2 regions of the Actinacidiphila sp. bgisy145 genome follow, and region 2 is predicted to be linked to the other one. Evidence: predicted binding sites of a transcription regulator. Region 2 holds the regulator's gene; the other holds the start of a gene.

Region 1 (3,406 bases), on a different contig from region 2:
CACCTTCTCCACCACGACACCGCCTTCGAGGCCGGCGTTGACCGCGATCTGCTTCAGCGGGGCCTCCAGGGCGATCTTGACGGCGGCAGCGCCGGTCGCCTCGTCACCCTCCAGCTCCAGCTTCTCGAAGACGGCGGTCGCCTGGAGCAGGGCCACGCCGCCACCGGCGACGATGCCCTCCTCGACGGCGGCCTTGGCGTTGCGCACCGCGTCCTCGATGCGGTGCTTGCGCTCCTTGAGCTCGACCTCGGTGGCGGCACCGGCCTTGATGACGGCCACGCCGCCGGCCAGCTTCGCCAGGCGCTCCTGGAGCTTCTCGCGGTCGTAGTCCGAGTCGCTGTTCTCGATCTCGGCGCGGATCTGGTTGACCCGGCCGCCGACCTGCTCGCTGTCGCCGGCACCGTCGACGATGGTGGTCTCGTCCTTGGTGATGACGACCTTGCGGGCGCGGCCCAGCAGGTCCAGGCCCGCGTTCTCCAGCTTGAGGCCGACCTCTTCGGAGATGACGGTGCCACCGGTGAGGATGGCGATGTCGCCGAGCATGGCCTTGCGGCGGTCACCGAAGCCCGGAGCCTTGACGGCGACGGACTTGAAGGTGCCGCGGATCTTGTTGACCACCAGGGTCGACAGGGCCTCGCCCTCGACGTCCTCGGCGATGATCAGCAGCGGCTTGCCGGACTGCATGACCTTCTCCAGCAGCGGGAGCAGGTCCTTCACCGCGGAGATCTTGGAGTTGACGATCAGGATGTAGGGGTCGTCGAGCGACGCCTCCATCCGCTCCAGGTCGGTGGCGAAGTAGGCGGAGATGAAGCCCTTGTCGAAGCGCATGCCCTCGGTGAGCTCGAGCTCGAGCCCGAAGGTCTGCGACTCCTCGACGGTGATGACGCCTTCCTTGCCGACCTTGTCCATGGCCTCGGCGATCAGCTCGCCGATCTGGGTGTCGGCGGCGGAGATGGAGGCGGTGGAGGCGATCTGCTCCTTGGTCTCCACGTCCTTCGCCTGCTCCAGCAGCGCGGCGGAGACGGCCTCGACGGCCTTCTCGATGCCCCGCTTGAGGGCCATCGGGTTGGCGCCGGCGGCTACGTTGCGCAGACCCTCCTTGACCAGGGCCTGGGCCAGGACGGTCGCGGTCGTCGTGCCGTCACCGGCGACGTCGTCGGTCTTCTTCGCGACTTCCTTGACCAGCTCGGCGCCGATCTTCTCGTACGGGTCCTCGAGCTCGATCTCCTTGGCGATGGACACACCATCGTTGGTGATCGTGGGAGCGCCCCACTTCTTCTCGAGGACCACGTTGCGGCCCTTGGGGCCGAGGGTGACCTTGACGGCGTCGGCGAGCTGGTTCATCCCGCGCTCAAGGCCGCGCCGTGCCTCCTCGTCGAACGCGATGATCTTGGCCATGGTGAAGTGTCCTCCGCGGACTGGGTTGTTTGCGCTCGGGACCGTGTGGTGCCCGCGACGGACGGCCCGCCGGCCGCCGGTTCCTTCCCGACGTCCGCACGGCCCTCACCGACCCGGCCCTGCTGTCACTCTCACGTGGAGAGTGCTAACGCCAATGATTAGCACTCACCCCCTGCGAGTGCAAGCGGTTCGCCCCGGGGGCCGAGCCGCGTACAGGGTCGCCCCCCGCCCGGCGGCGCCCGCAAGACGCCCGCTGGGCACCCGCAGGACGCACAGGAGCCGCCTCCCGCGGACGGGGGGCGGCTCCTGCGTACTGCCGAGGTCGCGTCGATGGTCGAACGCGCCGTGAAGTCAGCCGGCGAGGCGGACCATGTCCGCCTGCGGCCCCTTCTGACCCTGCGAGATCTCGAACTCGACCCGCTGGCCTTCTTCGAGGGTGCGGTACCCGTCCATCTGGATCGCGCTGTAGTGGACGAAGACATCCGCACCACCGTCGACCGCGATGAAGCCGTAGCCCTTCTCCGCGTTGAACCACTTGACGGTGCCCTGAGCCATCCCTAACTCCCCTATTGCTGGCCCTATCGCGGCCCCGCACTTCGCGGGCCCGGGTCAGACCTCACCCGCCCGCGGAACCCGTGCCTTTGACAGGTGGGAACCCTGGGGGGCGTGCGCCGGAACGCGTCGACCGCGGCTGAATGTATCTGCACGGATGCCGTCTGCAACAGGTCAATCGGACGAGAATTCTGGGCGCGACCCATCGGAAATCGCCTGAGAAATAACGATAAGGCAGGGCAAGCCGGGCCGGACATAGCGGACGAAAAGGAGAATTCGCTCGTGAATTTGGCGATAAATCGCCGTGGCCGCGCCACACCTGGGGTCCATGCCACGGGATTGCCTACGGCAACTGTACAACTCTTCAACTACCGCTTCGGCACACGCATGCCCCGCTCACCCGAAGGGGTGAACGGGGCACAAACCGCCCGAATCCGGAACCGCCGCCCAACTCCCGTTGGGCGGCGGCCGGTTCACTCGGCGACCGGCGGGCAGATCCGGTGGCCGGCCGGAGGTTCAGCCGCCTGCGACCGCGGGAATGATCGAGACACTCGCGCCGTCCGGCACGACCGTCTCGAGCCCCTGGGAAAACCGCACGTCGTCGTCGTTGACATACACGTTCACAAAGCGGCGCAGCTTTCCCGCGTCGTCGAGCACGCGCGCCGAAATTCCCTTGTGATCGCGCTCCAGGGAGTCGATCACTTCGGCGAGGGTGGCACCCTCGGCCGGCACCTCGGCCTGGCCGCCGGTGTAGGTGCGGAGAATGGTGGGGATACGTACGGAAGCACTCATGCGAGGCCAGCCTCTCGGAATGCGGCAAGGGTCGGGCGGATGGTCGCGGTCGGCCCGGTGGTCGGCGCCACCGCGTCCAGGGTCTTCAGTCCGTCGCCGGTGTTGAGCACGACGGTCTCGGTGGCCGGGTCGAGCTGCCCGGACTCGATCAGCTTCTTCAGCACACCGACGGTCACCCCGCCCGCGGTCTCCGCGAAGATGCCCTCGGTCCGCGCCAGCAGCTTGATCGCGTCCACGATCTGCGCGTCGTCCACGTCCTCGACGGCCCCGCCGGTGCGCCGGGCGATGTCCAGCACGTACGGGCCGTCCGCGGGGTTGCCGATCGCCAGCGACTTGGCGATGGTGTCGGGCTTCACCGGCCGTACGACGTCGTGCCCGGCCTTGAAGGCCGTCGACACCGGGGAGCACCCCTCGGCCTGGGCGCCGAAGATCTTGTACGGCTTCTCCTCGACCAGGCCGAGCGCGATCAGCTCCTTGAGGCCCTTGTCGATCTTGGTGAGCTGGGAGCCGGACGCGATCGGGATGACCAGGTTGTCCGGCAGCCGCCAGCCGAGCTGCTCGGCGATCTCGTAGGCGAGCGTCTTGGAGCCCTCGCCGTAGTACGGGCGCAGGTTGACGTTGACGAAGCCCCAGCCCTCGCCGATCGGGTCGCCGATCAGTTCCG
Region 2 (3,406 bases):
GACTGGCCGGACTGGGTGCCGGGCCGTACGTCGATCTCCTCCAGGCCGTCCAGCGTCTCCAGCGGGCACTTGGTGCCGAGCGCGGCCGCCGTCATCGGGATCGTGACGGTGCAGTGCAGGTCGTCGCCGCGGCGCTGGAACACCGAGTGCGGCAACTCGCGGATCTCGACGTAGAGGTCGCCGGCCGGGCCGCCGCCGGGGCCGACCTCTCCCTCGCCGGCGAGCTGGATACGGGTGCCGTTGTCGACACCGGCCGGGATCTTCACCGTCAGGGTCCGGCGCGAGCGCACCCGCCCGTCGCCCGCGCACTCCGGGCAGGGGGTGGGCACCACGGTGCCGAAGCCCTGGCACTGCGGGCAGGGCCGGGAGGTCATGACCTGGCCGAGGAAGGAGCGGGTGACCTGGGAGACCTCACCGCGGCCGCGGCACATGTCGCAGGTCTGCGCGGAGGTGCCGGGCGCGGCGCCCTCCCCGTTGCAGGTGCCGCAGGTGACCGCGGTGTCCACCTGGATGTCCTTGGTGGTGCCGAACGCGGCCTCGTCCAGCTCGATCTCCAGCCGGATCATCGCGTCCTGGCCGCGCCGGGTGCGCGACCGCGGGCCGCGCTGCGAGGACTGGCCGAAGAAGGCGTCCATGATGTCGCTGAAGTTGCCGAAGCCGGCGCCGAAGCCGCCCGCACCGCCCCCGCCGCCCGCCGCGGACAGCGGGTCGCCGCCGAGGTCGTAGACCTGCTTCTTCTGCGGATCGGAGAGGACCTCGTAGGCCGCGTTGATCTCCTTGAACCGCTCCTGGGTCTTCGGGTCGGGGTTGACGTCCGGGTGCAGCTCACGGGCGAGGCGGCGGAACGCCTTCTTGATCTCGTCCGGGCCCGCGTCGCGACGCACGCCGAGTACGGCGTAGTAGTCCGTGGCCACCTACGACTCCGCCAGGATCTGTCCGACGTAACGTGCCACTGCGCGTACCGCTCCCATCGTTCCGGGGTAGTCCATGCGGGTCGGTCCGACCACGCCTAGCTTGGCGACTGCCTCGTCGCCCGAACCGTAGCCGACCGCCACCACGGAGGTGGAATTGAGGCCCTCGTGAAAATTCTCATGCCCGATCCGGACGGTCATGGTGCCGTCGGCGGTCTCCCCGAGGAGTTTGAGGAGCACCATCTGCTCCTCCAGCGCTTCGAGCACCGGCCGGATCGTGAGCGGGAAGTCGTGGTGGAAGCGGGTCAGGTTGGCGGCGCCGCCCAGCATGATCCGCTCCTCCTTCTCCTCGACGAGGGTTTCGAGGAGGGTGCTGAGCACCGCGGCGACCGACGGGCGGTCGTCGGGGTCGAAGCTGTCCGCCAGGTCCTGCACGAGCGGCGGCACATCGGGGAAGCGGCGGCCGGTGACCCGGCTGTTGAGCCGGGCGCGCAGGTCCGCCAGGACCGTCTCGCCGACCGGGCCGGGGCAGTCGATGATCCGCTGCTCCACCCGGCCGGTGTCGGTGATCAGCACCAGCATCACCCGGGCCGGCGCGAGCGAGAGCAGTTCCACGTGCCGCACCGACGAGCGGGTCAGCGACGGGTACTGCACCACGGCGACCTGCCGGGTGAGCTGGGCGAGCAGCCGGACCGTGCGGGCCACCACGTCGTCGAGGTCGACGGCGCCCTCCAGGAAGTTCTGGATGGCGCGGCGCTCGGCGCCCGACAGGGGTTTGACCCCGGCGAGCCGGTCCACGAAGAGGCGGTAGCCCTTGTCGGTGGGGATACGGCCGGCGCTGGTGTGGGGCTGCGCGATGTACCCCTCGTCCTCCAGCACCGCCATGTCGTTGCGCACGGTGGCCGGGGAGACGCCGAGCGAGTGGCGCTCGGTGAGCGCCTTCGATCCGACGGGTTCCTCGGTACCGACGTAGTCCTGGACGATGGCGCGCAGCACTTCGAGTCTGCGTTCGCTCAGCATCGCGCACCTCCAACCCGTTGTCCCGACCCTGCGGCCTGGCACTCCGCCGTTTCGAGTGCCAACACTCCCGCAGTCAGTGTACGGCGCGGCGGCAAGGGCTCGGCAAGAGCGACGGCGATCCGGTCTTGCCCGGCGGCCCGGTACGGGCGGTACGGGCGATACGCGCGGTACGTACGCCGGCCCGGGCGCGCGTGCGGACGGAGGGCGGGTGGGGGCGTGAGGGGGTGCGCCGGGGGCGGGTGCCCGCGCGCGGCGGCGCGGGCGGGGCGATAGCGTCGGGTCGTGAGCGATGAGGAGAGGGCCGGAGCCGGGGCGGTGCCGGGCGCCGGCGGGTCGGGGTGGGAGCAGCTCGCCCCGGGTGTCGCCCGGCGGCGGCTGCCGCACCTCGACGTGACCATCGGGCTGGTGGTCGGCACGGACGGGGTGCTGATGGTGGACACCGGGTCCACGCTGCGCGAGGGCGCGGAACTGCGGGCGCAGGCCGAAGCGCTGACCGGGCGGCCGGTGACCCATGTCGTGCTCACCCACGGGCACTTCGACCACGTCTTCGGCGCTGCGGCCTTCCCCGAGGCCGAGGTGTACGGGCACCGCGCGCTCGGCGGCCCGCCGGCCGGGGACGCCGAGGCGATGCGGGCGGACGCGGTCGCGCACGGCGTCGATCCGGCGGAGGCCGCCGCCGCGGCCGCCGCGCTGCGCCGGCCGACCCGGCCCGTCCTCGACCGGCTCGCCCTCGACCTCGGGGACCGGCCGGTGACCCTGCTCCACCCCGGGCCGGGGCACACCGGCCACGACATCGTGGTGCACGTGCCCGGTACCAGCCCGAGCGATCCCTCGGTGCTGTTCTGCGGCGACCTCGTGGAGGAGTCCGGGCCGCCCCAGGCCGGACCCGACGCCGTCCCCGCGCAGTGGCCGACCGCGCTGGACGCCCTCCTCGCCCTCGGCGGCGAGACCGCGCGCTACGTCCCCGGGCACGGCGCGGTGGTCGACGCGCGCTTCGTCCGCCGGTTTCGGGGTGCCCTGACCCCCTAGGCTGCCCCGTTCTGTCGGCTCCGGGACCACCTGCCGGTGGGGCCTGGTCGCGCAGTTCCCCGCGCCCCTTTTGGGTACGCAGCGTTCTTTCGCGGAGAAGCCGCACATACTCAGGGGGCGCGGGGAACTGCGCGACCAGCCATTGAAGACAGGTGGTCCCGGAGCCGGCAGATCCGGGAACGGCGGGGGGTCAGGCTCTACGATCGTGCGCATGCGCAGCAGGAGTTATGACCCTGACCTCACACCGCCGTGGAAGAAGTCCGACCCGGCCCCGGAAGTGGCCGCGGAACGGGACCTGGTGGTCGAAGAGATCAGCACGGGTTTCTGCGGAGCCGTGGTGCGGGTCGAGAAGACCGCCGAGGGCCTGACCGTGACGTTGGAGGACCGCTTCGGAAAGCTGCGGGTGTTCCCGATGGCGCCGCGCGGCTTCCTGATCGACGGGCGGA

What was found. The regulator HrcA, encoded in region 2, represses chaperone genes, less so after heat shock. The targets are predictions, from matches to a motif close to TTNGCACTCNGNNNNNCNGAGTGCNAA.
Region 1: groL (chaperonin GroEL) is a predicted target of HrcA. The motif match lies at 1,521-1,547, and genes of this name have one in related genera.

What each region holds. Positions count from the first base shown of each region.
Region 1 is NZ_JBYIRL010000048.1:11,642-15,047, reverse strand. It holds gene groL (chaperonin GroEL) at 1-1,398, opposite strand, end outside; gene AC3ERT_RS31680 (cold-shock protein) at 1,750-1,953, opposite strand; gene AC3ERT_RS31675 (ubiquitin-like small modifier protein 1) at 2,467-2,742, opposite strand; gene thrC (threonine synthase) at 2,739-3,406, opposite strand, start outside.
Region 2 is NZ_JBYIRL010000032.1:81-3,486, reverse strand. It holds gene dnaJ (molecular chaperone DnaJ) at 1-914, opposite strand, end outside; gene hrcA (heat-inducible transcriptional repressor HrcA) at 915-1,931, opposite strand; gene AC3ERT_RS26195 (MBL fold metallo-hydrolase) at 2,214-2,960, shown strand; partial or broken gene AC3ERT_RS26190 (DUF3097 family protein) at 3,172-3,406, shown strand, end outside.